Regions from separate parts of the Kitasatospora sp. NPDC005856 genome, predicted to be linked through region 1. Evidence: riboswitches for the same ligand, from Rfam matches in the RefSeq annotation. Region 1 holds a riboswitch; each other region holds the start of a gene.

Region 1 (7,354 bases):
CTCGTCCCAGGCCTGGACGGAGGTCTGGTCGACGATCCGGCCGTCCCGCAGGACGGCCATCGAGGACATCAGCACCCGGACGCCGTCCGGGTACCGGCAGGACTCCAGGAACGCGGCGTGGTCGCCCTGCACCACCACCTGTTCCAGCTTGTGGGTCATCTCGCGGCCGTAGACGTCGTCCAGCATGGCGCCGATCTCCTCCCGCCCGTGCATCACCAGGGGGTGGCTGGGCTGGGTCTTGCGATCGACCATGCGCAGTTCGGCGTCCTCCGCGTAGAGCGCCAGGAGGGTCTCGGCGTCGCAGCGCTCGATGCCCTCGCGCAGCGCGCGGGTGTCGAAGGCGGCGGGGGCCGCCATGGTGGTCATGATCTCGCTCCTCCGGTCGGGTTCCGTCGGCTCGTACCTTGAGCGTACGCCCGCGGCCACCGACCCCGAGGGGCGCGATCGCTGCCGGCCGGGGCCGGCCGGCGGTCCGGTCAGCGGTCCGGTCAGCGGGGCGGCACGGTGCGCAGGTACGCGGCCAGCGCGCCGACCGCGGCCGGGTTGCGCGGGCTCTCCACCAGGTCGACGTAGTCCATGACGAAGATCCGGTCGTTCCTGATCGCGGAGACGCCGGCCAGCGGCGGGAAGGACTTGAGGAACCTGCGCTTCTCCTCGGCCCCGGGCGTCGCGTAGTCGTTGATCACGATCACCTCCGGGTCGCGCTCCACCACGCCCTCCCAGCCGGCCGTGACCCAGGTGTCCGCGAGGTCGCCCATGATGTTGCTCCCGCCCGCCTTGGCGATGATCTCGTTGGCGGCGGCGAACTTCCCGGCGGTGTACGGCTTGTCCTGCCCGCTGTCGTACAGGAAGACGGACGGGCGGCGCTCGGGCGGGGGGACGGCGGCGATCCGCGCCTTGAAGTCCGCGATCAGCTTGTCGGAGCGGTCCTTGACGTCGAAGATCGCGCCGAGGTTGGCCAGGTCGGTGTAGAGCGCCTCCAGCGGGTCCATCACGCCGCGCTCGGTGCCCCTGCCGCTGCGGCAGGACTCGCTGAGCACGTACGAGTCGACACCGAGCGCCTTGAAGGCCTGGGGGGTGACGCCGGTGCCCTCGTCGAAGCCGTAGTGCCAGCCGGCGAAGACCAGGTCGGCCTTGGCGTCCAGGGCGATCTCCTTGGTGATCCGCTGCTCGGAGAGCCACTTCGTCTGCTGGTAGCCGTCCTTCCAGGCCACCTGGTCGATCTTCCCCTTGTCGTCGGGCATCACGTAGCCGGCCATCCGGTCGGCGAGGCCGAGCGAGAGCATCAGTTCGGTGATGTTGACGTCGTTGGTCACCACCCGGGCGGGCTTCTGCGCGAAGGTGAGCCGCTGGCCGCAGTTCTCCACCGTCACCGGGTAGTGGGCGGAGGAGGTGGCGCTCTCCTTCGGCGCGATCTCGGCGCCGCAGGCGGTGAGTCCGAGGACGAGCAGGGCGGCGGTGGCAACGGCCTTGGTGCGCACGGGGGTTCCTTCGCGGTCGGTCGGGGTCGGTCGGGGTCGGTCGAGGTCGTTCGAGGTCGTTCGGGGTCGTCCGGAGTCGGTCGGGGTCGGTCGGGTCAGGGGAGGCGGTCGAACAGCAGCTGGAGGGCGCCGGTCTCCGGGTGCCGCACCGGGGTGGCGCGGACGCCGAACACCTCGGCCAGCAGGGCGGGGCGGAGCACCTCGTGGGGCGGGCCGGAGGCGACGATCCGGCCGGCCCGCAGCACGTGGAGCAGGTCGCAGTGGCCGGCCGCCAGGTTGAGGTCGTGCAGCGCGGTGAGCACCGTCGGGCCGGCCTCCCGGGCGAGCGCCAGCACCTCCAACTGGTGGGCGATGTCCAGGTGGTTGGTGGGTTCGTCCAGCACCAGCAGGCGCGGCTCCTGGACCAGCGCGCGGGCGAACAGCACCCGCTGCTTCTCACCCCCGGACAGGCTGAGGAAGCCCCGTTCGGCGAGGTGCCCCGCCCCGACCTTGCGCAGTGCCTCGGCGCAGCGCTGCTCGTCCCCGTCGGACGGGGCGCCGAAGCCGCGGCGGTGCGGCAGCCGGCCCATGGCGACCACCTCGGCCACGGTGAAGTCGAACCCGGCGGAGTGCTCCTGGGTCAGCGCGGCCACCCGGCGGGCGGTGTCGCGGGCGGTGAGGGCGTGCAGGTCGTCGCCGGCCAGCCGGACCACGCCGCCGGCCGGCCTCAGCACCCGGTAGACGCAGCGCAGCAGGGTCGACTTGCCGCTGCCGTTCGGGCCGATCAGCCCGACCACCTGCCCGGCGGCGGCCGTCAGGCTCACCTCGTGGATCAGCCGGGTGCCGGCCAGTTCCACCGAGACGGCGTCGACGGCGAGGTCCTGGCCCCGCGCCGGGACCGGTCCGGTCACGTCGGTCGCGTCGGTCACCGGGTACCTCCGAAGGCCTGGCCGCGGCGGCGCATCATCAGCAGGAAGGCGGGCACGCCGAGCACCGCGGTGAACACCCCGACGGGCAGTTCGGCCGGCGCCAGCAGGGTGCGCGAGGCGATGTCCACCCAGACCAGCAGCAGCGCCCCGGCGAGCGGCGCGATCACCAGCACCCGGCGGTGCCCGGCGCCGACCAGCATCCGCGCCACGTGCGGCACCAGCAGCCCGACGAAGCCGATCGCCCCGCTGACCGCGACCACGGTGCCGGTGACGGCGGCGGTCACCACGAACAGCTCGCGGCGCAGCCGGCCCGGGTCCACGCCGAGCGAGGCGGAGGTCTCGTCGCCCATGGCGAGTGCGTCCAGCCGCCCGGCGGCGCAGGCCAGGTGGGCGAGGCCGGCCAGCACCGTGACGGCGGCGATCGGCACCGAGCCCCAGGTGGCGCCGCCGAGGCTGCCGAGCAGCCACATCATGGCGTCCCGGGCGGCCTCGCCGCGGTCGGCGGCGAAGACCATCAGGGTGGTGGCGGCGGAGAAGCCGTAGGACAGGGCGGTGCCGGTGAGCACCAGGCGCAGCGGGGTGAGCCCGTGCGCGGTGCGGGCGGCGAGGTAGACGAGCGTCATCGCGGCCAGGGCGGAGCCGAAGGCGGAGACGGAGATCGCCCACACCCCGAGCGCGGCGAAGGCGCCGAACAGCAGGACGGCGTTGGCGCCGACGGCCGCGCCGGAGGAGATGCCGAGCACGAAGGGGTCGGCCAGCGGGTTGCGCACCAGGGCCTGGACGGCGACCCCGCAGGCGGCCAGCCCGGCGCCGACCACGGCGGCCAGGACGGTGCGCGGCAGCCGGATCTCCCAGACGATCGCGTACGCGGACGCCTCGTCCGCGTCCAGCCGGCCGCCCGTCAGGCCGGCGCCCAGCAGTCGCAGTACGCGGGGCAGGCCGAGTTCGGAGGAGCCGAGGGCGACCCCGCAGACCAGAGACAGCAGCAGGGCGGCGCCGAGGCCGACGGCGAGCGGGACGGTGGGTATGCGACGAGCGGGCGGGCCGACTGCACGGTCGACGGGTGCGCGGTTCACGGGTGCGCCTTGCCTCGGGCCGAGGGTGCGCCGGGGCGGGCGCCGGCCGCGGGCGTGGCGGGGCGCCGTTCCCCTCGCAGTCCGCGGCGAGTTGTCGGGAGTTCGGCGGCCGAGGGCGATCGGGCTGGCGCGGCCGTACGGGCTGGTACGGGCCGTGCTCACCGTTGCGGGTCAGCGCCGGATTCACACCGGACTTCCCCCTCGGACGCCCTGGCAGCATAACAGCCACTCAGGGCAGGCAACCCTTACCGGGTTCGGGCGTGGCGGGTCGTGGACGCGCGACCGCCCCCGGCCGGCGGTGCGGACGGGGGCGGTCGGGTGGCGACGCGTCAGGCTCAGGCCTGCTTGGTCTCCCAGAAGATCTTGTCGACCTCGGCGATCAGGTCCAGCAGGGCCTGGCCGGTGGCCGGGTCGGTGGACGCCTTGGCGGCCGAGGCGGCCTTCAGGGTGTCGTTGATCAGCTGGTGCAGCTGCGGGTACTTCTCGAAGTGCGGGGCCTTGAAGTAGTCGCTCCACAGCACCGAGATGTGGTGCTTGACGGCCTCGGCGCGCTGCTCCTTGATGATGACGGCGCGGGCGCGGAAGTGCGGGTCCTCGTTGGCCTGGTACTTCTCCTGGGTGGCCTTGACCGACTCGGCCTCGATCCGGGCCTGCGCCGGGTCGTACACGCCGCAGGGCAGGTCACAGTGGGCGTGGGCGGTGGCACGCGGTGCAAACAGACGAGAGAACATGGGAGTCCTTCCTTAGATCGTCTTCCCGCGCCCGAGATTACCCTTCCGGCCTCCCGGTTTCGCGATCGGGCGGTGGGCCTAGGGCGAAAGACGGACCAGGAACCGGGGTAATCCGGACATCGGACCGGTGACGGTCCGTACGGCAGACTGTGGGCGGACGGATCGGGAGGAGGAGTCGTGGCGCGGAGCACGCGACCGGAGGGCGCCGGAGCCGGGGGGCGCGAGCGCCGTGGTGCGCTGCCGTTCGGGCTGGTCGACGTGGCGGGGCCGTCGATGGTCCCCACCCTGCGCGAGGGCGACCAGCTGTTGGTCCGCTACGGCGCGCCGGTCCGGCCGGGTGCGGTGGTGCTCTTCCGGCACCCCTTCCAGCAGGACCTGCTGGTGGTGAAGCGGGCCGTCGGGCGCCGGGCCACGGGTTGGTGGATGCTCTCCGACAACCGTCCGGTGGACAGCGACAGCCGCAGCTACGGCGCCGTGCCGGACGAGCTGGTGCTCGGCCGGGCGCTGCTGCGGCTGCGCCCGAGCCCGGTCTGGCTGGCGCCGGGGCGCCGGCTGGAGCGGCTGCTGCTCACCCCGCGGCTGGCCCGGGTGCCGGGCCTCTCAAGACGGCTCGGCGTCTGGGTGGAGGAGCTCTAGGGTCCGCCCGGGCCCTGCGCCCGGGGTCAGTCCCGGGCCGCCGCCTCCGCCTCCTGGCGCTTGCGGGCCCGGTAGGCGGCCACGTTGGCACGGGTCGCGCAGCGGTCCGAGCAGTAGCGGCGGGAGCGGTTGGTGGAAGTGTCCAGGTAGGCGTTGCGGCAGGGCGCGGCCTGGCAGATGCCGAGCCGGTCGGCGCCCAGCTCGGTGAGGTGGACGGCCAGGCCCATGCAGGCGACCGCGGTGAAGTGCGCGGTGGCGGTGGGGGAGTTGTCGGCCAGGTGCAGGTGCCAGCGCGGCCGCCCGGCGTCGTCCAGGTAGTCGTGGCCGGAGACCAGCGGGCTGACGGGGTACTCCATCAGCAGGCTGTTCAGCAGGTCGACACCGCGGGTCTCGTCCCCCTCGGCGGCGGCCTCGAAGACGCCGCGCAGGCGGGTCCGCACCGCCCGCAGCCGGGGCAGGTCGGATTCGTCGGCGAGCGCGGCGGCCCGCGCGGAGTCCGAGAACAGGCCGCGCACGGCCTCCACGGAGGTCAGCGCGTCGGTGCCGCGCTCGGGCTCCTCGGTGTTCACCAGCCGAACGGCGAGATCGGCGTAGGCGGCGAGCTCCACAGGGGTCCTTCCAGATTTGGTAACGGGCTGACTGCCTCCAGCCTATTACCTGGGCGGGGCAAACGTCGGCGCCCGGCAGGAGCGGCCTGCCGGGCGCCGACGGTTCGGGCTCAGAGCACCTTGGACAGGAAGGCCCTGGTGCGCTCGTGCTGCGGGTCGGTGAGCACCTCGCGGGGGTTGCCGGACTCGACCACCACACCGCCGTCCATGAACACCAGCGCGTCGCCGACCTCGCGGGCGAAGCCCATCTCGTGGGTGACGACCACCATGGTCATGCCCTCCTCGGCGAGGCCGCGCATGACATCGAGGACGTCGCCGACCAGCTCCGGGTCGAGCGCGGAGGTCGGCTCGTCGAAGAGCATCAGCTTGGGCTTCATGGCCAGCGCGCGGGCGATCGCCACGCGCTGCTGCTGGCCGCCGGAGAGCTGCGAGGGGTAGTTCTTCGCCTTGTCGGCGAGGCCGACCCGCTCCAGCAGGACCATGCCGCGCTCGCGGGCCTCGGCCTTGCTCTCGCCCTTGACCTGGACCGGCGCCTCCATGACGTTCTCGATGGCGGTCATGTGCGGGAACAGGTTGAAGCGCTGGAAGACCATGCCGATGTCGCGCCGCTTGAGGGCGACCTCGCGGTCCTTGAGCTCGTACAGCCGGTCGCCCTTCTGCCGGTAGCCGACCAGCTCGCCGTCCACCCACAGGCGGCCGCCGTTGATCTGCTCCAGGTGGTTGATGCACCGCAGGAAGGTCGACTTGCCGGAGCCGGAGGGACCGATCAGGCAGAACACCTCGCCCTGCCTGACCTCCAGGTCGATGCCCTTGAGCACCTCGACCGGGCCGTAGGACTTGTGCACGTTCTCGGCGCGGACCATGGGTTCGGCGGGGGCCGCGGCGTCGGGGGTCTTGGTCAGATCGGTCATACGTGACCACCTCCCTCGAGCCCCGGGACGACGTCGGCCGTCGCCTTCGGGGCGGGCTTCCCGGCGAACAGGCCCCGCAGCCGCTGCAGCGGGGTGGGCGGGAGGGTGCGGTTGGAACCTCGGGCGTAGTGGCGCTCGACGTAGTACTGGCCGATGGTCAGCACCGAGGTGAAGAACAGGTACCAGAGGCTGACCACGATCAGCAGCGGGATGTTCTGGTAGTTCCGGGAGTAGATCACCTGGCCGGCCCGGAAGATCTCCTCCAGGGAGATCACGGAGACCAGCGAGGTGGTCTTGAGCATCGAGATGGTCTCGTTGCCGGTCGGCGGGATGATCACCCGCATGGCCTGCGGCAGGACGATCCGGCGCATGGTCTGGAACCGGCTCATGCCGAGCGCGTGCGAGGCCTCGCTCTGGCCCTCGTCCACCGACTGGATGCCGCCGCGGACGATCTCCGCCATGTAGGCGGCCTCGTTGAGGCCGAGGCCCAGCAGCGCGGCGACGAAGGTCGGGATCAGCACGTTGGTCTGCTCGGACCAGAACTCCGGTCCCCACGGGACGCCGATCGACAGCTTGGCCCAGATCAGGCCGAGGAAGTTCCAGAACACCAGCTGCACCAGCACCGGGGTGCCGCGGAAGATCCAGATGTAGACCCAGGCGACGCCGGCCAGCAGCGGGTTCGGGGACAGCCGCATCACCGCCAGGACGATGCCGCCGACCACACCCATGAGCATGGCGAGCACGGTCAGTTCCAGCGTCACGAGCAGCCCGTGCATGATGCTGTCGTGGAACAGGTACCGACCGACGATGTCCCACTTGAAAGCGGGGTTGGTGAAGAGGGCGCTCAGCAGCATCGCCGCGAGTACGGCGATGACGACGGCGCCCGCCCAGCGTCCGGGGTGGCGGACGGGGACGGCCCTGATGGTCTCAGGCCGCCCCTTCTGCGCCGTCCCCTTGTCCAGAGAGTTCACGGTGTGGCCTCGGGGGAGAAGATGGAGCGGAC
Region 2 (7,354 bases), on a different contig from region 1:
AGGTCCTGGGCGTAGCGGAACCAATCGGCGGTCATCGGGTGGGGGCGGGAGATGTCGCCGGCGAGGACCGGGGGTCGCACGTAGCGGGTGCCGTAGGACTGGACCCAGCCGTGCCGGGTGGCGAGGTATCCGGTGAGCTGTTCGGCGAAGTACTGGACCATGTCGTTGCGTTCGGGCTCGCCGTGGACGAGGACGTCCAGGCCTGCCTTCTCCTGGTAGGAGATGACGTCGCGGACTTCGGCCTCCATCCGCTCCCGGTACGCGGCCGCGTCGATGCGGCCCGCGGTCAGGTCAGCCCGGGCGAGGCGCAGGTCGGTGGTCTGCGGGAAGGAGCCGATGGTGGTGGTCGGCAGCAACGGGAGTCCGAGGCGGGCACGCTGGGCCTCGGCGCGCTGCGGGTAGGCCTGGGCGCGGCGGGCTTCGGCCTCGGTGACGGCTGCGGCGCGGGCGCGCACGGCCGGGTCGCGGGTGATCGGTGAGGTGGCGCGGGACGCGAGGTCGGCGCGGTTGGCGGCGAGTTCGGCGGTGACGGCGCCGGTACCCTCGCGCAGGCCGCGGGCGAGCAGGGCGGCCTCGGTGGCCTTCTGCTTGGCGAAGGCGAGCCAGCGGGCGATCTGCGGGTCGATGTCGCGTTCGAGAGTGGCGTCGATCGGCACGTGCAGCAGGGAGCAGGACGGCGCGACGTCCACGGTGCCGGCGAGACCGAGCAGGGTCGCCAGGGTGGCCAGCGACCTCTCCAGGTCGTTGATCCAGATGTTGCGCCCGTCGACCACGCCGGCGACCAGCCGCTTGCCGGGCAGCCCGCCGACGGCGGCGAGGTCGTCGAGGTTGGCGGCGGCCGGGCCGGTGAAGTCCAGCGCCAGGCCCTCGATCGGAGCCTTGGCGAGGACGGGCAGGGCGTCGCCGAGGCGGTCGAAGTAGCTCGCGACCAGCAGCTTCGGCCGGTCGGCGAGGGCGCCGAGGGCGCGGTAGGCGCGGGCGGCGGCGTTGAGCTCGGCCGGGGTGCGGTCCGGTACCAGGGCGGGCTCGTCCAGCTGCACCCAGGTGGCGCCGGCGGCCTTGAGGTCGGCGAGCAGCCGTGCGTAGACGGGCAGCAGCCGGTCGAGCAGGGTGACCGGCTGGAAGTCTGCGGCCACACCGGGGGCGGGCTTGGCGAGCAGCAGGTAGGTCACCGGGCCGACCAGCACCGGCCGGGCGTCGTGGCCGAGTGACAGTGCTTCGGTCAGCTCGCCGACGGCCTTGGCGGGGTTCGCGGCGAAGACGGTGTCCGGCCCCAACTCGGGCACGAGGTAGTGGTAGTTGGTGTCGAACCACTTGGTCATCTCCAGTGGCGCGAGGTCCTGGGTGCCGCGCGCCATGGCGAAGTAGCCGTTCAGCGGGTCGGCGTCGACCGCCGCGCGGTGGCGGGCGGGGACGGCGCCGACGGCGAGAGTGGTGTCCAGCATGTGGTCGTAGAGCGAGAAGTCACCGGTCGGCACCTCCTCGATGCCGGAGTCGGCGAGCTGCTGCCAGTTCCCGCGGCGCAGGCCGGCGGCCGTGGCGAGCAGTGCCTCGGCGGTGACCGTGCCCTTCCAGTAGCCCTCGATCGCCTTCTTGAGCTCGCGGCCCCGGCCCTGACGGGGGTAGCCGTACACGGTGGCGAGGGTTGCCGCGGATGCGGACGTCGTGGTCAAGGGACTCTCCTTCGCGAGTCTGTCTCCTCAGGAATCCGGAGACGGCACGAAGGCGGGAAGGGATGACGAAACCGGGCAGCGGCCGCAGTGAAGGTACGGTCCTGGTCCGCCTGGTATGGTCGCCGACCCGCCCTCGAGGTCACCGGATGGCCGCGCGCGTTCGGTCGCGTGCGGGCAGTGGCAGGTCTTCGGACTCGCGGGCACACCCGCCCTCTCGAAGGCGGACACCTACTGGCCGTCGCTTCCCAGACCCGGCCGGGCCCAGTGCGTATGACGGCGGTCGTTCCCACTCACCGCTGCGGGGCAGTCCCGGATTCCCACCGGGTTCCCTCTTACGACGCGCCTGCCTGGCGGACAGGGCGAACCAGCTGCCAGGCCAGCCTAGAGGAAGAACACCGGCTTCCGGCCGAGGAACCGCTCGATCGTCCGGATACTGAGACATCGTTGAAGATCACGCCCGACCGGCTGCCCCGTGGTCAAGGTGGCGTCACGTATCGCAAGGACAGCCGGAGATCATCCCTTGTCTGCCGGGCCGTGCTCTGACCGGGGCCAGGGGTCAGCCTCCGGAGCCCACCGAGTCGGCGAAGGCGACCAGCCGCGCGCTGACGGCCTCGGGCTGGTCGACGTGGGCGGCGTGGCCCGCGCCGTCGAAGACCGTGGAGGTGGCCCCGGGGTTGAGGGCGGCGGTGGCGGCGGCGTGCTCGGCAGGCCAGAACTGGCTCTCGGCGCCCGCGGTGATCAGCACCGGGACCTCGGCGCGGGCGACGACGTCGCGCCAGTCCTGGCGGGAGTGGTCGAGCAGTAGCGGGTGGGTGTCAGGGGTGATCAGGATCTCGGCTCCACGCCCGTCGGCCGCCTTGATCGCGGCGTCGAGATCGGCCGGGTCACGCCAGGGACGGCCGTGGCCGGTGGCGAACCAGTCCGGCGTTGTGAAGAAGGTGCCGAGGTTCTCCTCGGTGAGGCCGTAGAAGCCGTACGGCCAGTCGGCGCTGTTGACCATCCTCGGGGTCTGGTCGACCGTGGCGATCCCGGCGAGGCGTCCGGTGCCGAAGAGGCTGACGTAGGCCCAGATCGTGTTGGCGCCCATGGACTGGCCGACGGCGACGACGTCACGCAGGTCGAGGGCGGTGATCAGGTCGTCCAGGTCCTTGCCGTGCCGGGAGAGCCGCTGCCCCCAGGAGGGCCGGTCGGACTGCCCGTGCCACCGCCGGTCCAGGGAGATCACCCGGCGGCCCGCCTCGCGCAGAGGCGCCCACTGCAGCGCCCAGTCGTCGGCCGGCGCGCCGTAGCCGGGGACGAGCAGCACGGGCCGGCCCTCGCCCTCGTCGTAGTAGTGCAGCTGCACGCCGTCGTTTGTGGTGATCCGGGGCACGGGGTCTCCTTGCAGGAGGAGCGGTCGCTGGACTGGTTCATCGTGCGAGGGTGCGAATCGGTGCCCTTCGCGACGCACGCGGGATTCATCCGATCGGCGGAGTCGCCGGGGCCGCCGCCGGGGGCCGTTTGTCGCCACCGACAATTCGCCGCCCGTACCTACTGGCCCCGAGCACATGGTTCCCGCGCACCCCGGGCGGCACGGTGGGAGTGCGGCTTGGGGGACGGCCCCCAGGCCGCCCATGGTGAGAGGAACGGAGACAGGCGATGGATGTGAACTCCCAGGGGCAGTTCGGGGACTTCCAGAACGAGATCTACTTCGACGGGCTGTCGGGCGTGCTGCCGACGATGCCGATGGCCTTCGCCGAGCTGGAGGCTCGGGCACAGGCCGCACTGCCGCCGTCGGTGCTGTCGTACGTGGCCGGCGGCGCCGGGGACGAGTCCACCCAGCGGGCGAACGTCACCGCGTTCGAGCGGTACGGCCTGGTGCCGCGGATGATGGTCGGCGCCACCGAGCGGGACATGAGCGTCGACCTGTTCGGCCTGCGACTGCCGTCGCCGCTGCTCATGGCGCCGGTCGGGGTGATCGGCCTGTGCGCGCAGGACGGCCACGGCGACCTCGCCACCGCGCGGGCGGCCGCCCGCACCGGCGTGCCGATGGTCGCCTCCACTCTCACCGTCGACCCGATGGAACAGGTCGCCGCCGAGTTCGGCGACACCCCCGGCTTCTTCCAGCTCTACACCCCCACCGACCGGGCGCTCGCCGAGAGCCTGGTGCACCGGGCCGAAGCCGCCGGGTTCAAGGGAATCGTGGTCACCCTGGACACCTGGCTCACCGGTTGGCGCCCGCGTGACCTCACCACCAGCAACTTCCCGCAGCTGCGCGGCCATGCGCTGGCCAACTACACCTCCGACCCGGTCTTCCGGGCCCGCCTCGCCAAGGCCCCCGAGGAGGACCCGCGCGCCGCCGTCCGCGAGTGGATCGGCATCTTCGGCAACCCCCTCACCTGGGACGACCTGCCCTGGCTGCGATCGATCACCGACCTGCCGATCATCCTCAAGGGCATCTGCTCCCCGGAGGACACCCGCCGGGCCAAGGACGGCGGAGTGGACGCGGTCTACTGCTCCAACCACGGCGGCCGGCAGGCCAACGGCGGCCTCCCGGCCCTCGAAGCCCTGCCCGGCGTGGTCGAGGCCGCCGACGGCCTGCCGGTGCTGTTCGACTCCGGCGTCCGCAGCGGCGCCGACGTCGTCAAGGCCCTCGCCCTCGGCGCCACCGCGGTCGGCGTCGGCCGCCCGTACGCCTACGGCCTGGCTGTCGGCGGCACCGACGGCATCGTGCACGTGCTGCGCTCGCTCCTCGCCGAGGCTGACCTGATCATGGCCGTCGACGGCTACCCGACCCTCACCGACCTGCGCGCCGAGGACGCGATCCGCAAGCTCTGACGCATCGCCGACCGAATCGGCCCGGCCCCAACTGGTGGCCGGGCCTTCGGCGTTCGCAGACGAAGCCGCACCACGTCAGGCGATGACGCGCGTGAGCCAGCCCAGCAGGTCGGCGGTGACCTCGTCGCGGTTCGTCTCGTGCAGCACCTCATGCCGGGCGCCCGGGTAGGCGCGGTGGGTGACGTCGATCAGTCCGGCGGCGCGGTAGCGGCGGGCCACCAGGTCGCGTGGGTGCAGGCCGGCGGCCACCGGGTCCTGGTTCCCGCCGAAGATGTAGACGGGCAGGTCAGGCCGTAGTCCGACCGGGGCCACCAGGCGGGGCGCGGCGGCGGCGAGGCCGGCCGGGCCCTCGGCATCGACGGAGAAGCCGCAGAGCGCGTCGGCGAGGTAGTCGTCGACGGCGGCGTGGTCGCGGGTGAGCCAGTCGACGGGCGTCCGGGCGGGCTCGAAGGGCCGGTTGAAGGAGCCCAGGACGTCCGGTCCGGTGTCGTCGCCCATGCGTGCGGCGAGGTGGTCGACGGCGGCAGTGCCGCACAGGGCGAGACCGGACAGCCACTCGGAGTGGTCGAGGACGTACTGCTGGGCGGCGAAGGAGCCGATGCTCCTGTGGGAGTGACACGGGACGGCCCGGGCCGCGGAGGTCGTCCGCGGCCCGGGCCGTCCGGCTCGGTGGGTGGGGTGGGCGTTCGCTCAGGCGAGTGAGGCGGCGAAGTCGGTGATCAGGGCGGCGACCGCGTCGGGCTGGTCGAGGTGGGTCGGGTGGCCACCACCCGGGACCACGGCGGCGCGGACGAGGGGGCTCAACGCGGCGGTGGCGTGGGCGTGTTCGGCGGGCCAGAACTGGCTGTCGGCGCCGGCGACGATCAGGGCCGGGACGTCGAGGCGGGCCACCACGTCGCGCCAGTCCTGGCAGGCGTGGTCGAACAGCAGCGGGTAGCTGTCCGGGGTGATGTCGCGGGCCAGGCCCCGCCCGCCGGCACGGCGGATCAGCGCGTCGGTGGCCTCCGGGTCGGGCCAGGCGCGGCCGTGGCCGGTGTCGATGGCGGCCGGATCGAGGAAGAAGGTGCCCAGGTTCTCGTTCGTCAGGCCGTAGTAACCATGCTGCCAGTCGGGTGAGTTGACCATCTTCGGGGTCTGGTCGACGGTGACGATCCCGGCCAGCCGGTCGCCGCCGAACAGGCTCGCGTAGGCCCAGATCGTGCTCGCGCCCATCGACTGGCCGACCACCACGGCGTCGAACAGGCCCATCTGGATGAGGAGTTCGCGCAGGTCCATGCCGTGCCGGGAGATGCGGTGCCCGTACGGGGGCCGGCCGGACTGGCCGTGCCAGCGGCGGTCCAGCGAGATCACCCGGTGCCCCGCGGCGCGCAGTGCGGCCCATTGGAGGGCCCAGCTGTCGGCGGGGGCGCCGTAGCCGGAGAGCAGGACGATCGGGCGGCCTTCGCCCTCGGTGTCGTAGTAGTGCAACGTGGCGTTGTCGCCGGTGACGATGCAGGGCATGGCGGACCTCCTGGGTCGGTATCTCTGGGAGCGGTCAGGCCGTGGTGCGGCGGTGGCCGCGGAACGGCTGGCCCACCACGAGCGCGATGGCGCAGGCGATGAGCGTGTCGGTGAGGCGGGCGGTGATCACCGTGCCGTCCGAGGGCGGACCGGGCACGGCCAGGACGAGGACGATCACGCTCGCCAGGGCGGTGTGCAGGATGTAGGAGAGGTCGGTGGCACCCGGCAACAGCGCGCCGATCAGCAGCGCCAGCACCACCAGGGCCCACCCGGACAGGTGCGGCGCGAGCAGGGCGGCCGCCAGGACGCCGACGACGGTGCCGAGCACCCGGTCGGCCACGCGGCGGACGACCGACGGATCAGCGGGCCGGAAAGCGAGTGCGGCGGTGAGCGGCAGCCAGAACGCGTGCTCGGGCCGCAGCAGTGCGGCCACGACGGCGGCCAGTCCGACGCACAGCGCGAGCCGGAGCGCGGCGCCCAGGCGGCCCCGGTCGGGCAGGGCCGGCAAGCGGGGCCGGAAGGCCGGCCGTCCGGCCCGCAGCCAGGCGACGCCGATCAGCAGCGCCATCGGCAGACAGCCGAGCGCGTACTGCGCCACGGCGTCCCCGGCCGGGGCGCTTCCGCCCAGGCCCATCCCGATGGCGGTCAGCACCATCAGCTTGAGCCCGGCCAGCTGATCGGCGGCGCGGGCGCTGCCGAGCAGCCCGGCGCACAGACCCGCCACGGCCATGCAGCTCACCTGGCCCGGTCCCCGGGCGGGCGCGAGGCAGCCGAGCAGCAGCCCGCCCGACCCACCCAGCAGCACACCGCCGAACCGGGCGATCCGCTCCCCCACCGGCCCGCTGTGGTCCCCGTTGACACTGCACACCGCCCCCGCCACGGCCAGCGGCACCCCGGCCCGGCCGAACAGCAGGATGGCGACGGGCAGCGCCAGGGCGATCACCAGCGCGCTGCGCAGAGTCCGGTCCCACGGCACCGAAGCGAGTCGACTGGGGCGGGGCATGGCGGGCGGGTTCCTTTCGGACGCGGCGGGCGCGGTGCGGGACGTCGTCGGGGCCGGTAAGACCTCGAGGCGCTGCTTGAGCTGGGCGAACAGTCACGGTGCGGCCAGGGAGTTCGACGACGCGGGTTCCGGCCGGGCGGGCCACCCGGGGGCCGACCTCGGCGATCCGGCCGTCCTCGACCAGGACCTCCAGGTCCTCGGCCGGCCGCTCGGCCAGGACCTCCCAGACACGCTCGGCGGCGACCACCACGGGGTTGCTGTTCACGGTCTCGTGCATGTGCCGGCTCTCCTCGCCTCCACGCCGAAATCTGTCTCCACCCTCGCTCCGGCGGTCGCGGCCTGCCATGGAGCGCGACACAGC
Region 3 (7,354 bases), on a different contig from region 1:
CAAGCTGCGCTCCTCCGCCCTCGGAGCGGAACTGGACAACCTGGCGGACCTGATCAGCTTCGGCATCGCGCCGGCCTACTTCGTCGCCGTCTGGGGCATGGTCTCCCAGGGCTCCAACAGCAAGCTGTCGGCGCTCATCGCCATCACGGTGCTGCTCGCGGTGGTGCTGCGGCTGGCCCGCTTCTCGGCCGTCAAGATGCGGCCGGGGGTGTTCCAGGGCATGCCCTGCCCGATGGGCGCGATGACGGTGATCGCCATCGTGCTGCTCGACCCGCCGTTCCTGCCCGGTCTGCTCGCCATCTTCGGCGCCGCGTACCTGATGGTCAGCCGGATCGAGTACCCGAAGCCGCAGGGGCTGCTGGCCACCGCGACGCTCTGCTGGATCGTGGTCTCCATCGGCTGCCTGGCCGCCTGGGCCACCGGGCTGCCCGGCGGAAACCAGCTGATGCACGTCGGCGCGTTCGCCCAGATCACCCTCGCGGCGATGGCGCCGCTGCTGGTCATCCGCCGCAAGGTGGGGCAGAAGGTCGGCGACGTCCGCGCCCGGCGGGCGGAGTCCCGGCTCGGCTGAGTCCCGGCTCGGCTCGGTCCGCGTGATCGTCATGGGGAAGGGCCCGGAACCTGGTGGTTCCGGGCCCTTCCCCTGTGTCGTGCGCGTCGTGACGGCTGTGTCGTGACGGCCACGGGCGATCTTGTCTCGTGACGGCTGCGAGCGCCGCGGTGGCGGCGGGTGCGGCGGGGTGCGGGGCTCAGGCGCCGCCGGTGTGCACGCTGAACGCCGAGCGGCGGGCCGCCCGGGCCACGCCCGGGTCCGGGTGCACCCCCGAGACCGCCGTCAGTACCGAGGCCGCCCGCGGGTGGCCGGACTGCCGGGCCCGGGCGAACAGCCGGACCGGGTCGCCCGCCGCGGCGCCCTCGACGTGGCCCACCAGCAGCTCGGTCTCGCCGTGGTCGAGCACCGCGGCCGCGGTGTCCACCCAGAGCCAGGCCGCGTCCTCCGCGCCCAGCACGTCCGCCGGGGAGACGCCCTCGTCGGCGCGCTCCGCCAGCCACAGCAGCGCGTAGGGGCGCAGCACCGGCTCGTCCACCGCCGCGCGCACCGCCTGCTCGGCCGGGCCGCCGGCCACCCGCAGCGCCTCGAAGGCCAGTCCGCGCACCAGCGCGTCGTCGCCCTGGGCGGCCTCCAGCAGCTCGCCCACCGCCCGGTCCGCCGGGCGGGCCGCGACCCAGGCCCGGAACTCGGCACGGGCCGGTCCCGGCGAGTAGTCCGCGCACGCGTTCAGCAGCTCGAAGGCGCTCTGCTCGATGTGCCCGGCCGCGGTCTGCGCGACGGTGCAGATCTCCTCCAGCTTGGCCCGCACCGCCCAGTGGCCGAGCGGCGACAGCTCCGCGGCATCGTTCCTGCGCACCAGGGCGCCGACGGCCGCCAGGCCGTCCAGCATCCAGTCCAGGACGGCGGCCACGTCCGAGGGCGCGGCCGGAGTGTCGATCTGCGGCGCCCGGCAGGTGCCGCGGACGGCGGAGACGGCCGAGGCCGCGTGCGGCACCGGCGACAGCCCCGGTCCGCCGAGGCCGGCGCCGACCCGGCGCTCGTCCAGGCCCCGGCGCAGCAGCTCCAGCAGCTCGCTCTCGGCGACCGGGCCGTCCACCAGGTGCAGGAAGGAGAGCAGCTGCGGGGCCTGGTCCACGGCCTGTCCGGCCAGGACGGCGAACACGCCGCGCAGCGCGGCGGGCGGCACCGGGGCGAGCAGGGTCCAGGCGTCGAACAGCGCCGACCAGCCGCGCACCACGGCCTCGTCGTCGTGCTCCCAGGCGTGCAGGCGCCAGCCGGGGCCGGCTCCGCCGTCCCGGGCCTCCACCAGGCCCACCAGCAGCGCCTGTCCCCACGCCTTGGCGGCGGCGGCGACCGTCATGGCCAGCGCCCGGCCCGCCTCACGGGCGTCCTCGGGGAGCAGCTCGCCGCGCTTGTCGACCTCGGCCAGCTCGCCGGCCCAGCGGGCGACGCGGACGGCGTCCACCAGCATCCGGCGGGCCAGCGGCGCCAGCTCGGCGGGTGCCGGGAAGCCCTCCGGCACGGGAACCCTGCCCCGCCCGGGAGCCGGAGCGGGCCCTCGCCGCCGGGGTACTCCGTTACGGGGGACACCCGCCCCGCCCGGCCTGCCGCCGGCGGGCCGTTGGGCCGTTCCGGGGAGACGGGTCACCGTCGCACCGGTACCGATCGTCGGCGGGAGCGGGGCATCACGGTCGCGCGGGTTCCGAGACGTCACGTCGAGCAGTCTTCCCCTTGTACCGGCCTTCTGTCACATCCGGTTGTCCGTACGACCGGGCGACCGCCGGTGGCACCTCCGCAAGATCGGGCAACAGCGGCAAACCGCCTGGCCGGAAACGAGTGACCTGCCCATGCCACTCGTGCCGTCCCGGTCACCGGAATTGCCCGGGCGGTCACTGCGCGTACGGGTGGGGGGTCAGGGGCCGGGTCAATAATTGCCCCTGACATCAGGGTGGATTTCGCGCGGCTCGCATGGTGGTTCGTCCTCCGCCGACTTCCGGCGGAGCTGTCCAGAACGAATCCGGACGGGCGGCGCGCGGGGTGGGGGGATCGTGCTGCGCGAGAAGTCGGACTGGCCGACTTCTCGCGCGCCGTGGGCGGAATGGGGGAAACGTTCATTCGTGGACGGGGGGAAGCGCACCGGAAAAGGTCGTCGGGCGCCGCCGGAAACGCCCGCACGAGGAGGGGGGCGAGGGCCCGGCTCGTGGGTTCCGCGGGACTCCGGGACCTTCCCCGTCCCGGGGCCCGGCCACGAGCCGCGGGAGTCGCCCTACAGCAGCGGCGTGAGCCAGCGGCGGAGGAGTTCGGTGTAGCGGTCGGGAGCGGTGTTCCAGAGGGTGGCGTGGTCGGCCCCGGGGAAGGGCTGGAGGCTGACCACGTCGCGACGGGCGGCGGCCAGCTTCTCGGCGGTGCCGAAGGGCGCGATCCGGTCCTCGGGGCTGTGCAGGAGGAGGGTGGGCACCCGCAGGTCGGTGCCCTCGGCGATGCGGCCGAAGTCGGCGAGGTCGACGCCGGTGCGGCCCTCCGCGGCCAGGGCCCCGAGCTCGGCGGCGACGCCCTGGAAGCCGGCCCGGGCGGCGTCCCGGCGGGCGGAGGCCGGGAGGTCGAGCACCGGCGAGTCGAGGATCAGGCCGCTGATGGCGTGCGGCCAGGCGGAGCGGGCCGCGGTCTGGAGGACCATGGTGGCGCCGAGGGACCAGCCGTAGAGGATCACCCGGCCCGCGCCGCTGTCGAGCGCCAGCCGTACCGCCGACTCGATGTCGCGCCACTCGGTCTCGCCGAAGTGGCTGAGCCCGTCCGGGGAGGCGGGGGCGCCGCGGTCGCCTCGGTAGGTGACGGCGAGGGCGGGCAGGCCGAGCCGGTCGAGGACGGGGAGCACCGGGAGGGTCTGCTGGCGGTCCGCCTCGGGGCCGTGCACCAGGATCACCCAGGTGCCGCGCTTGCCGTCGAGCCGCCAGGCGGGCAGGGCGCCGAGCTCTCCGTCGGCGGCGGTGTCGGCGAAGGCGAGGCCGAGCGCCTCGGTGGGGTCGCCGAGGTGGACGCGGGGGGTGAAGCGGACCTCGGTGCCCGGGGCGAGGGTGCCCCGGTCGGCGCGGACCAGCCGGCGGGTGACACCCGACTCGTCGCCGTGCAGGACCTCCTCGACCACCGCGTGCCCGCCGTCCGCCCACTCGACCGCCCAGCGGCCGGGGCGCAGGCTCTCGGGGGCGCGGGTGAAGGTGATCCGGCCGGGGGCGAGCTCGCGGACCAGGACCGGCCCCGACTCCTGGACGGTGGCCTCCGGACGGACCATCCGCTCGGAGGCCCGACGGCCGATCACCAGCACGGCGGCCCCGACCGCGGCGGCCGCCACGACGGCGGCGGTTCCCCAACGCATTTCGCTCCCCGCTCTGTTGCTGACGGACCGGACGGTGTTCGAGCACCAGTCCACCGGCGCCCCGCCCGCCCGGCCACCCGGCTGGGCCGTCCGGGTCACCCGGGCGGCGGCCCGACGGCGCTGAGGAGGTGCCAGAAGCGGGCGGCGAGGGTGCCGGTGGCGGGGGCGGCGCAGGGGGCGACGTGGGGCGGTGCGGCCGGCCCGGAGTGGTGCCGTGCCGGGCGTCCCACGGGGTGTCAGCGGCGTCCGCGTGTGACCAACCCCTCCGTGACCTCGGTTGACTCCCGGTTCGGGCGCGTGATGGGATCCTGGGGCCAAACGGAGGCATGGAGAGGAAGCCGGTGGAATTCCGGCGCGGTCCCGCCACTGTCACCGGGGAGCACGTTCGGAACATCGCCACGGCGGGCCGTCGACGGCCGCTGGAAGGCTCCGGGGGTGCGTCCGACCCGGAAGCCAGGAGACTCTCGCCCCCGTCACGTCGATCCAGGGCGCGGACCCTGAGTGAGGACACGCACGCGATGCAGGCTGCCCCGCCCTGCCGGACTCCGAGCCGCCCTCCGTCGTGCGCCCGATGACCGCGTCCGCACCCCCGTCCTCCTCCCCGCGCCGGCCTGCCCGCGCTCCGCGCCCGCTGGTCCGCGCCGCTGCGTTCGCGCTCGGCGCCGCCGCGGGCTACGCCGCCGACGCCCGTTTCGCCGACCCGCGCCGCGGCCACCCGGTGGCCGCCTTCGGCAGCGCCGCCACCCGGCTGGAGCGCCGGCTGTGGCGCGACGACCGCGGCGCGGGAGCCGGGTACACGGCGCTGTGCGTGGGCACGGTCGCGGCGGGCGCGCTCGCCCTGGACCGTACGGTGGGCCGGCGCCCGCTGGGCCGGGCGGCGCTGGCGGCGGCCGCGACCTGGACGGTGCTCGGCGGCACCTCGCTGACCCGGGAGGCGCGCACCATCGGCCGCTCGCTGGCCGCGGGCGACCTCGCGGCCGCCCGGGAGCGGCTGCCGCACCTGTGCGGGCGGGACCCGAGCGCGCTGGACGGGCAGCAGATCGCCCGGGCGGTGGTCGAGTCGGTGGCCGAGAACACCGCCGACGCCGTGGTGAACGCGCTGACCTGGGGCACCCTGGCCGGCACCCCCGGCCTGCTGGCCTTCCGCGCCGTCAACACCCTGGACGCCATGGTGGGCCACCGCTCGCCGCGCTACGCCCGGTTCGGCTGGGCCTCGGCCCGGCTGGACGACCTGGCGGGCTGGCCGGGCGCCCGGCTGACGGCGCTGCTGACGGTGGCCGCCGCGCCCGAGCCCCGGACCGCCTGGCGGGTCTGGCGGCGCGACGGTTCCGCGCACCCGAGCCCGAACGCGGGCCAGGCCGAGTCGGCGTTCGCCGGAGCGGTGGGCGTCCGGCTGGGCGGGACGCTGCGGTACGGCGAGCGCGTGGAGCACCGGCCCGTACTGGGTGCGGAGCTGCGGCCGGTGACGGTCGACGACATCGAGCGTGCCTGCGCGCTCTCCCGGCGGGTGGGCGCACTGGCGCTGGGTACGACGGTCGCGGGGCACGTCCTGCTGCGGACACTGCTGAAGAAGAGGGGACGGGCATGAGCAACGCGCTGCTGGTCGCGGGGACGACCTCGGACGCGGGCAAGAGCGTGGTGACGGCCGGGATCTGCCGTTGGCTCGTCCGCCAGGGCGTACGGGTCGCGCCGTTCAAGGCGCAGAACATGTCGCTCAACTCCTTCGTCACCGCCGACGGCGCCGAGATCGGCCGCGCCCAGGCGATGCAGGCGCAGGCCGCCCGGGTGGAGCCGGAGGCGGCGATGAACCCGGTGCTGCTCAAGCCGGGCGCGGACGGCCGCAGCCAGGTCGTGCTGCTCGGCAAGCCGGTGGCCGAGGTGGGCGCGCTGGACTACCGGGAGCGCAAGCCCGTCCTGCTGGAGCGCGCCCTGGAGTGCCTGGCCGACCTGCGCCGCCGCTACGACGTGGTGGTCTGCGAGGGCGCGGGCTCGCCCGCCGAGATCAACCTGCGCGACCGCGACATCGCCAACATGGGCCTGGCCACGGCCGCCGCCCTGCCGGTGGTGGTGGTCGGGGACATCGACCGCGGCGGGGTCTTCGCGGCGATGTACGGGACACTGGCGCTGCTGTCGGCGGAGGACCAGCGGCACGTGGCCGGCTGGTTCGTCAACAAGTTCCGCGGCGACGCGCGGCTGCTCGCGCCCGGGCTGGAGATGCTGCACGAGCTGACCGGCCGTCCGGTGCTGGGCACGCTGCCGATGCTGCCCGGGCTCTGGCTGGACGCCGAGGACTCGCTGGACCTGTCGACGGTGGTGGACCGGGCGGACGGGCCCGGACCGCTCGGCGCGGACGTGCTGCGGGTGGCCGTGGTGCGCTTCCCGCGGCTGTCCAACTTCACCGACATGGACGCGCTCGCGCAGGAGCCGGGCGTGCTGGTCCGCTGGGCGACCCGGCCGGAGGAGCTGGCCGACGCCGACCTGGTGGTGCTGCCCGGCACCCGGGCCACCGTCGCGGACCTCGCCTGGCTGCGCGAGCGCGGCCTGGAGCCGGTGCTGAAGGCGCGGGCGGCGGCCGGGCTGCCGATCCTCGGGGTCTGCGGCGGCTACCAGATGCTGGCGCACTCGATCGTGGACGAGGTCGAGTCGAGGGCCGGCGCCGTCGAGGGCCTCGGCCTGTTGCCGACGCGGGTGCGGTTCGGCGCCGAGAAGGTGCTGGCGCGGCCCGTCGGCGAGGCGTACGGGCAGCGGGTGGAGGGCTACGAGATCCACCACGGGGTGGTCACCGTCGAGGGCGGGGAGACCTTCCTCTCCGACGGCCGGGGACGGAGCCTGGACGGCTGCCGGGTGGGCTCGGTCCGGGGCACGACCTGGCACGGCGCGCTGGAGAACGACGGGTTCCGCCGCGCGTTCCTGCGCGAGGTCGCGGAGCTGTCGGGCCGGGCGTTCGTCCCGGCCCCGGACACCTCCTTCGCCGCGGCGCGCGAGGCCCGGCTGGACCGGCTGGGCGACCTGATCGAGGAGCACGCCGACACCGACGCGCTGTGGAAGCTGATCGAGGGCGGGGTGCCGGCGGCCGGATCGCTGCCGTTCGTGCCGCCCGGGGCCCCTGGGAGTGACGCATGAGCCGGGTAGGTCGACGGCGCCGGGCAGGAACGCAGGACCGGGCAGGAACGCAGAGCCGGGCACGACAGGAGTGGGGTACGGCATGAGTGACGTCCGCTATCCGTTCACCGCGATCGTCGGCATGGCCGACCTGCGGCTCGGGCTGCTGCTGAACGCGGTCTCCCCGGCCGTGGGCGGCGTGCTGGTGCGCGGCGAGAAGGGCACCGCGAAGTCGACCATGGTCCGCGCGCTGGCCGGCCTGCTGCCGTCCATCGCGACCGTGGACGACTGCCGCTTCGCCTGCGACCCGGCCGCACCCGACCCGC
Region 4 (7,354 bases), on a different contig from region 1:
GAAGGAGGCGCAGGCCCACACCCTGCTGCTCGCCCTCGCCGAGGAGCTGGAGGACGCGGACCTGGCGGAGCGCAGCCGTGCGCGGCTGCGGGAGCTGTCGGACTAGCCGGTACGGAACGAGACCCGGGTGCGGTGCTCGCCGGTGCGGATGGTGAGCCCGTGCTCGGGGAGGCCGGCCGGGTCGCCGCCGTCGGCGAGCCAGCAGGCGACGGCGGAGCCGAGCAGCAGCGGGTCGAGGCCGGGGTCGGGCCGGCCCCAGTCCGGTTCGGTGCGGGCCTCCAGCAGCGGGCCGGTGCGCAGCCGGAGCAGGTGGCGGGCCGAGCCGAGGGCGGCCACCGCGACGGCGAGGCCGGGCAGTTCGGCGGCGGTGTCGGCGAGCCAGCGGGCGGCGGGGCGTTCGGCGTGGGTCTCGGTGCGGGCGAGCACCTCGGCGGTGTAGCGCAGGGCGTCGCCCGGGTGCTCGTCGGTGAGGGCGTGGAAGCCGCGCGGGGCGTGGTCGTGCGGGTCGAAGGGGTAGCGCCGCAGGCTCACCTCGGTGCCCTCGGCGCTGCCCCGGACGTCGTACGCGGTGGGCCCCTCGGCGCCGTCGGGGCAGGGGACGGGTCGGGGATAGGGCGGCAGGGCCGGTTCGCCCCGGGGTTCGTCGAGGTCGTCCAGGAAGGAGTAGAGCAGCGGGCGCAGCACCCGGGCGGATTCGCCGCGGCGGGCGAGGGAGCGGTCGGTGATCTCGCGCAGGCCGGTCGGGTCCTGGGCGAGGGCGGATTCCAGCTGGGCGGCGAGGTCTGCGCCCGGGTCGAGGACGGGTGCGGCCTGGCCGAAGGCGTAGCCGGGGGAGCGTGGGTCGAGTTCGGCGGCGCCGGTGGCGACGAGCAGGGTGCGGTGCTCCAGGGCGGCGCCGTAGACGGTGACCGAGCCGTGGTCGCCGATCACGCAGTCGGCGGCGACGAGCGCGGCCTGCCAGCCCTGGTGGGGCGGGATCAGGCGCAGGCCCATCCGGCGGGCGTCGTCGAGCAGTGCCTCGGGGTCGTGGCGGCTCCACACGTTGGGGTGCAGGACGACGGCCACCGTGTACTCGTCGGCGGGCAGTTGGCGGACCAGCCGTTGGGGCAGGTCGGGGTGGCGGCCGAATAACGAGTGCTCGCTCCAGGTGGAGCTGACGACGACGAGCCGTCGGCCGTCGACGGCACCGAGTGCGGTGCGGTAGGCGTCCCGGGAGCGCCGGCTGGCGAGCATCCGGTCGAAGCACGGGTCGCCGACCACCCGGGCGACGTCCAGCGCCTCGGGGCAGGAGGTCTGCAGCCGGTCCAGCTGCTCGGGGTGGGAGAGCCCGAGGACGTCCACGAACACCCTTCCGCGGTGGGTGAGTTCGTTGCGGGACAGGCCGGCCGAGCTGACCGTGTCGCCGGTGGACTCGGTCACCAGGCGGTTGTAGCCGGCGCCGTGCGGGAGGACGACGAGGCGGGCGTCCAGCCGGTGCATGGAGGAGTGGACGGCGCAGGCGACGGCCAGGTCGAAGCGGCGGCGGACGGCGTCCTCCCAGTCCAGCACGGTGAAGCCGGGCAGGCCGTGCAGGTACGCGTCCAGGGCGCGGTCGGCGAAGGCGGAGCCGGGGTTGACGGTGAAGTAGCGCTCGACGCCGTCCGGGTGCAGCAGGGTGAGGACGTCCAGGACCCGGGTGGCCGAGGTGAGGGTGCGGGCGACCGCCAGCACGCGGGCCCTGACCGGTCGGGTGTTCCACCGGTCGGCGGGCCAGGCGTGGGGGTGGGACGGCACACCATGATCGTACTCACCCGCTCCGGCCGCGGCGCGGTTCCGAGTGCCGGTCAGGGGATCGGCGGGCCGGCGGGTCGGCCGGTGGCCGTGGATGGGGCCCGCGGGTCAGCCGGTGGCCGCGGTGGGCTCGTGGTGTTCGGCGGCGGCGCACTCGTCGAGGAGGGGGCGCATGGCCTCGTCCACGAGCCGGTAGCGCACCACTCGTCCGTCCCGGTCGCCGGTGACCACGCCGGCCGTGCGGAGCAGCCGCAGGGCCTGGGAGACGGCGGGGTCGCGCATGCCGGTGGCGACCGCGAGGTCGGTGACGGCGAGCGGGCCGGCCCGGTGGAGGGCGAGCAGCAGGGCGAGCCGACCTGGGTCGGCGAGCAGGGAGAACCGCTCGGCCCAGGACCGGACGTGGGCCGGGTCGCCGATCGCGGCGATGGCCTCGCAGACCCGGTGTCCGTCGATGGTGCGGTGGTCCGCGCGGTCGGCCGGTACGAGATGCATGGGGGCATTCTCGCAGGCGGTGGCCTGTGATCCTGGACACCTGCGCAGGTGCGCAGCCTTGCACGCGTGAGGCGCGGCCCCTACGGTGTTCCCCGCCGTGGTGCTCGGGAAGACCGGTGACGGACCCTCAGGGGTCCCAGCCCGGAGCGGCCCTCGCCACTGTGATCGGGTCGTTCCTTCGTCCGCGGAGGAGCGTCGGCCGTACCCAGCGAGCCACTGGGCGCCTCGTGCGCCTGGGAAGGCGGGTACGGGCGTCCCGTAAGCCAGGAGACCGGCCACGGCATCTCACGAGGTTTTCCACGAGGTGCTGGAGCGTGATCCGCAGATGACCCTGCCCGAAACCGTTGCCGCCGGGGCGAAGCCGGCCCCCTCCGTGCTGCCCAGCTTCAAGTGGCGGCGCGAGGACACCATCCGTACGGCCGGGCTGATGGCGGTGATCGTGGCCATGCACGTGGTGGCCTTCGGCACGCTGATCTTCCTGGTCGCACCCGAGAAGTACGCGGTCGGTACCCAGGTCTTCGGGGTGGGCCTGGGTATCACCGCGTACACCCTCGGCATGCGCCACGCCTTCGACGCCGACCACATCGCGGTGATCGACAACACCACCCGCAAGCTGATGGCGGACGGCAAGCGGCCCGTCTCGGTGGGCTTCTGGTTCGCCCTCGGGCACTCCTCGATGGTGGTGCTGATGGCCGCCCTGGTGGCGGGCGGCGCGCAGCTGGCGGACACGCTGATGGACGACGAGTCGACCACCCACAAGTGGCTCGGCATGGTCGGGACGACCACCTCCGGCGTGTTCCTCTACCTGATCGGCGCGCTCAACCTGGCGGCGCTGCTGGGCATCCTCAAGGTGTTCCGTTCGATGCGGGCCGGGCAGTTCGACGAGAAGGAGCTGGAGTCGCACCTCGACTCGCGCGGCTTCATGGCCCGGGTGCTGAACCGGGCGACCCGTTCGATCACCCGGCCGGGGCAGATGTTCCCGGTGGGCATGGTGCTGGGCCTGGGCTTCGACACCGCGACCGAGGTCACCCTGATGGTGATGGCCGGTTCGGGCGCGGCCTCCGGGCTGCCCTGGTACGCGATCGCCTGCCTGCCGCTGCTGTTCGCGGCCGGGATGAGCCTGTTCGACACCCTGGACGGGACGTTCATGAACTTCGCGTACCAGTGGGCCTTCGCCAACCCGGTGCGCAAGGTGTACTACAACCTGACCATCACCGGCCTGTCGATCGCGGTGGCCTTCATTATCGGCACCATCGAGCTGGTCGGGGTGCTGCACGAGAAGCTCGATCTGACCGACCCGGTCACCGGGTTCATCGCCGACATATCGCTGGACAACGTCGGCTACGCCATCGCCGGGCTGTTCGTGGTGGTCTGGGCGGTGGCGATCGGCTACTGGAAGCTCGCCCGGGTCGAGCAGCGCTGGACACCGGACCAGGAGGCCTGAGCACGCGGAACGCGCCGAACGGCGCCGCCCCCGAAAATCCGGGGCGGCGCCGTTCGGCGCGTTCGCGGTCAGTGCCGGTCGCCGTAGCGGCGGCGGAACTGCTCGACCCGCCCGGCGGTGTCCAGCACCCGGGACTGGCCGGTGTAGAAGGGGTGGCTCGCCGAGGAGATCTCGACGTCGATCACCGGATAGGTGTCGCCGTCCTCCCACTCGACCGTGCGGTCACCGGTCACGGTGGAGCGGGTGAGGAAGGCGAGGCCGCCGACCTTGTCGCGGAAGACGACCGGACGGTAGGCGGGGTGGATTCCGGACTTCATGGGGGACTCCTCTCGGGTCGGGGTTCGGCGCTCCTCGCGGGTCGGGGTTCAGCGCTCCTCGCGGAAGTCGACGTGCCGGCCGGCGGCCGGGTCGTACTTGCGCAGGACCAGCCGGTCCGGGTCGTTGCGGCGGTTCTTGCGGGTCACGTACGTGAAGCCGGTGCCGGCGGTGGAGCGGAGCTTGGTCACCGGGCGCAGTTCGCTGCGGGCCATCGGGCGTCCTCCTGGGGCTGGGGTGTCGGACCTCGGGCGTCGGATCGAAACCGTACACCGAAATGGATGTCGTTTTCGTCTTCTCGCCATTCGCCCCAACGCGGGCCCGGTCCGGTCCATTCCCGGATGACGGCGCGAGGGGGCGGCGCGGTCGCGCAGGGGGGCGCGCAAGGGGTATTGGGGGTTCTGTCGGGGGTGCTCGGCGGGCGCTTCGGGCCGGGGGTTCGTAGGCTCGACGCATGGCGGATGCGTACGCGGGGCGGCGGGAGCGGGTGAGGGAGCACTGCAGTGCGGCCGGGGCCGATGCGGCGCTGATCACCCGTGCGGCGAACGTGCGGTACCTGACGGGCTGCGCGCCCTGCGGGGCGAGCCTGCTGCTGACCAGGGAGCGGGCGCTGCTCGCGCTTCCGGACGACCTGCCGCCGGACGATTCGGGGGAGCACCTGATCGCCCCGGACGTCACCCGGCTGCCGGTGGCGTCCGGGTCGGACACCGCGCTGGCCGCCGCGGCCGCCGCCGCGCGGTCCGGGGTGGCGGGCCTGGCGGTGGAGGAGCACGACCTGACCGTCAGCCGGCACCGGGCGGTGGGGGGCCTGGCCGAGGGGGCCCGGCTGGTGGACCTCGGACAGACGGTCGAGCGGCTGCGGGTGATCAAGGACGAGCGCGAGATCGCCGACCTGCGGATCGCGGCCGAGATCGCCGACCAGGCGCTGGGCGAGTTGCTGGAGTCGATCCTGGTGGGCCGCACCGAGCGACACCTGGCGATGGAGCTGGAGCGCCGGATGATCGACCACGGCGCCGACCGGGCGGCCTTCCCGGTCTCCGTCGGCACCGGCGGCCACTCCGGCCAGCCCGCCCACCAGCCGACCGACCGCCGGGTGGAGGAGGGCGACTTCCTGACCGTGGTGATGGGCGCCCAGTACCGCGGCTACGGCGTCTCCACCGCCCGCACCTTCGTGATCGGGGCGGCTCCCGCGCCCTGGCAGGTGGAGCTGCACCGGCTGGTCTTCCGGGCTCAGCGGGCCGGGCGGGAGGCGCTCGGACCCGGCGTGGAGCAGTGCGTGCCCGACCGGGCTGCCCGGCAGGTTCTGGAGGCGGCGGGCCACACCGAGGCCTCCCCGCACCCGGTGGGCCACGGCATCGGGCTGGAGATCCGGGAGGCCCCGCGCCTCGGTCCGTCGGACATGGGTAAACTGGACAGCCGCGTACCGGTCACCGTCGGTCCGGGGGTCCACCTCCCGGGCAAGGGCGGGGTCCGGATCGAGGACACGCTCGTCGTGCGCCCCCTCGAAGAGGGCGGGCCCGAGCTGCTCACCATCACCACCAAGGAGCTCCTCGCCCTGTGACCGCGGCCCCCGGGGCCGTGGACGGCAGGACGCAATCCCTTGGTTCCTTGACAGCTATACAGGAGTTAGTGCGCCCGTGGCTTCCACGAACGATCTCAAGAACGGCATGGTCCTCAAGCTGGAGGGCGGCAAGCTCTGGTCCGTCGTCGAGTTCCAGCACGTCAAGCCCGGCAAGGGCCCGGCCTTCGTGCGTACCAAGCTCAAGGAGGTCCTGACGGGCAAGGTCGTCGACAAGACCTTCAACGCCGGCACCAAGGTCGAGACCGCCAACGTCGACAAGCGCGGCATGCAGTTCTCGTACAAGGACGGCGAGAACTTCGTGTTCATGGACATGGACACCTACGACCAGCTCACCATCGAGCCGGCCGTCGTCGGTGACGCCGCCAACTACCTGCTGGAGGGCTTCGAGGCCCTCGTCGCCACCAACGACGGCGCCGTCCTCTACATCGAGCTCCCGACCTCGGTCGAGCTGGTCATCTCGCACACCGAGCCGGGCGTCCAGGGCGACCGCTCCACCGGTGGCACCAAGCCGGCCACCCTGGAGACCGGTGCCGAGATCCAGGTGCCGCTCTTCGTCGTCACCGGCGAGAAGGTCAAGGTCGACACCCGCGACGGCAGCTACCTCGGCCGGGTGAAGTAAGTCCGTGTCGGCCGCACGTAGCAAGGCCCGCACCCGGGCCTTCCAGATCCTCTTCGAGGCCGACCACCGCGGGGCCGACCCGCAGCAGGTCCTCGCCGACTGGGTGGCCCGCGCCCGCGAGCCCAAGCCCGACGAGGGCACCCCGCAGGTCGCCGAGTACACGATGGAGCTCATCGAGGGGTACGTCCAGCACGCTCGTCGCATCGACGACCTGATCGAGCAGTACGCCGTGGGCTGGACGCTCGACCGGATGCCGATCGTGGACCGCAACGTCCTGCGGCTCGGTGCCTACGAGCTGATCTGGGAGGACGGCGTCCCGGACGCCGTCGTCCTGGACGAGGCCGTCGAGATCGCCAAGGAGTTCTCCACGGATGACTCCCCGGCCTTCGTCAACGGCATGCTCGCCCGTTTCCTGGAACTGAAGCCGAGCATCCGCCGGTAATCAGGTCGACCACGCGAACGGCCGTCGGACCCGAACGGGTGTCCGGCGGCCGTTCCGCGTTTCACCCGATCGGCGTAGGGTGTGGACCTACTTGCCAGTAACTTGGCGTCCGGAACCACGCGTGAAGGGCAGATCCCCCACATGACCACGGCGATCCGCAGCGAGTTCGACCAGGGCATCGCCCTGACCAGGCACCCCGAGGAGGCCGGCCGCTACGAGGCCGAGCTCGGCGCCGGCTGGCAGATCGGCGGCGGGGTGAACGGGGGACTGCTGCTCGCGGTCGCCGGACACGCGCTGTCGCTGGAGCACGGCACCCACCCGGACCCGATCTCGATCAGTGGTTACTACCTGTCCGCCTCCACCCCCGGCCCGGCCACCGTCCGCACCGAGGTGCTGCGCACCGGCCGCGGCCTGTCCACCGGCACCGCCTCGCTCAGCCAGGACGGCGTCGAGCGGCTGCGGGTGGTGGCCAGCCACGGCGACCTCGCCACCGCCGACGGCGAGGTGCGCACCAGCGCGCTGCCGCCCCAGCTGCCGCCGCCGGACCAGTGCATCGGCGTCGAACACGCGCCCAAGGAGCTGATCACCCAGGCCGCCCTGCTGGAGCGGTTCGACCTGCGGCTGGACCCGGCCACCGTCGGCTGGGCGCTCGGGCAGCCCTCCGGCAACGGACGGATCCAGGGCTGGTTC

The links. Region 1 has a riboswitch for cobalamin ahead of ABZ449_RS14170 (iron ABC transporter permease). Riboswitches for the same ligand answer to the same signal wherever they lie in the genome.
Region 2: it holds a riboswitch for cobalamin, as region 1 does, so the genes downstream of both, metE (5-methyltetrahydropteroyltriglutamate--homocysteine S-methyltransferase) here and ABZ449_RS14170 (iron ABC transporter permease) in region 1, are expected to answer to the same signal.
Region 3: it holds a riboswitch for cobalamin, as region 1 does, so the genes downstream of both, ABZ449_RS24660 (cobalamin biosynthesis protein) here and ABZ449_RS14170 (iron ABC transporter permease) in region 1, are expected to answer to the same signal.
Region 4: it holds a riboswitch for cobalamin, as region 1 does, so the genes downstream of both, ABZ449_RS15035 (HoxN/HupN/NixA family nickel/cobalt transporter) here and ABZ449_RS14170 (iron ABC transporter permease) in region 1, are expected to answer to the same signal.

Annotation. Positions count from the first base shown of each region.
Region 1 covers NZ_JBEXWT010000018.1:102,757-110,110, forward strand. Annotated here, with positions in the region: gene ABZ449_RS14155 (nuclear transport factor 2 family protein) at 1-366, opposite strand, end outside; gene ABZ449_RS14160 (ABC transporter substrate-binding protein) at 489-1,481, opposite strand; gene ABZ449_RS14165 (ABC transporter ATP-binding protein) at 1,577-2,371, opposite strand; gene ABZ449_RS14170 (iron ABC transporter permease) at 2,386-3,465, opposite strand; cobalamin riboswitch at 3,558-3,707, opposite strand; gene sodN (superoxide dismutase, Ni) at 3,801-4,196, opposite strand; gene sodX (nickel-type superoxide dismutase maturation protease) at 4,434-4,832, shown strand; gene ABZ449_RS14185 (CGNR zinc finger domain-containing protein) at 4,859-5,440, opposite strand; gene ABZ449_RS14190 (amino acid ABC transporter ATP-binding protein) at 5,551-6,351, opposite strand; gene ABZ449_RS14195 (amino acid ABC transporter permease) at 6,348-7,322, opposite strand.
Region 2 covers NZ_JBEXWT010000015.1:82,552-89,905, reverse strand. Annotated here, with positions in the region: gene metE (5-methyltetrahydropteroyltriglutamate--homocysteine S-methyltransferase) at 1-1,673, opposite strand, end outside; cobalamin riboswitch at 1,852-2,040, opposite strand; gene ABZ449_RS12435 (alpha/beta hydrolase) at 2,230-3,045, opposite strand; gene ABZ449_RS12430 (alpha-hydroxy-acid oxidizing protein) at 3,312-4,490, shown strand; gene ABZ449_RS12425 (alpha/beta hydrolase) at 4,566-5,090, opposite strand; gene ABZ449_RS12420 (alpha/beta hydrolase) at 5,181-5,990, opposite strand; gene ABZ449_RS12415 (FUSC family protein) at 6,025-6,993, opposite strand.
Region 3 covers NZ_JBEXWT010000043.1:40,880-48,233, forward strand. Annotated here, with positions in the region: gene ABZ449_RS24645 (CDP-alcohol phosphatidyltransferase family protein) at 1-571, shown strand, start outside; gene ABZ449_RS24650 (hypothetical protein) at 750-2,075, opposite strand; gene ABZ449_RS24655 (alpha/beta hydrolase) at 2,820-3,926, opposite strand; cobalamin riboswitch at 4,257-4,390, shown strand; gene ABZ449_RS24660 (cobalamin biosynthesis protein) at 4,498-5,514, shown strand; gene ABZ449_RS24665 (cobyric acid synthase) at 5,511-7,049, shown strand; gene ABZ449_RS24670 (putative cobaltochelatase) at 7,132-7,354, shown strand, end outside.
Region 4 covers NZ_JBEXWT010000020.1:66,001-73,354, forward strand. Annotated here, with positions in the region: gene ABZ449_RS15020 (AAA family ATPase) at 1-106, shown strand, start outside; gene ABZ449_RS15025 (hypothetical protein) at 103-1,773, opposite strand; gene ABZ449_RS15030 (metalloregulator ArsR/SmtB family transcription factor) at 1,879-2,262, opposite strand; cobalamin riboswitch at 2,344-2,557, shown strand; gene ABZ449_RS15035 (HoxN/HupN/NixA family nickel/cobalt transporter) at 2,588-3,706, shown strand; gene ABZ449_RS15040 (type B 50S ribosomal protein L31) at 3,775-4,023, opposite strand; gene rpmG (50S ribosomal protein L33) at 4,072-4,236, opposite strand; gene ABZ449_RS15050 (aminopeptidase P family protein) at 4,476-5,582, shown strand; gene efp (elongation factor P) at 5,659-6,222, shown strand; gene nusB (transcription antitermination factor NusB) at 6,227-6,664, shown strand; gene ABZ449_RS15065 (thioesterase family protein) at 6,806-7,354, shown strand, end outside.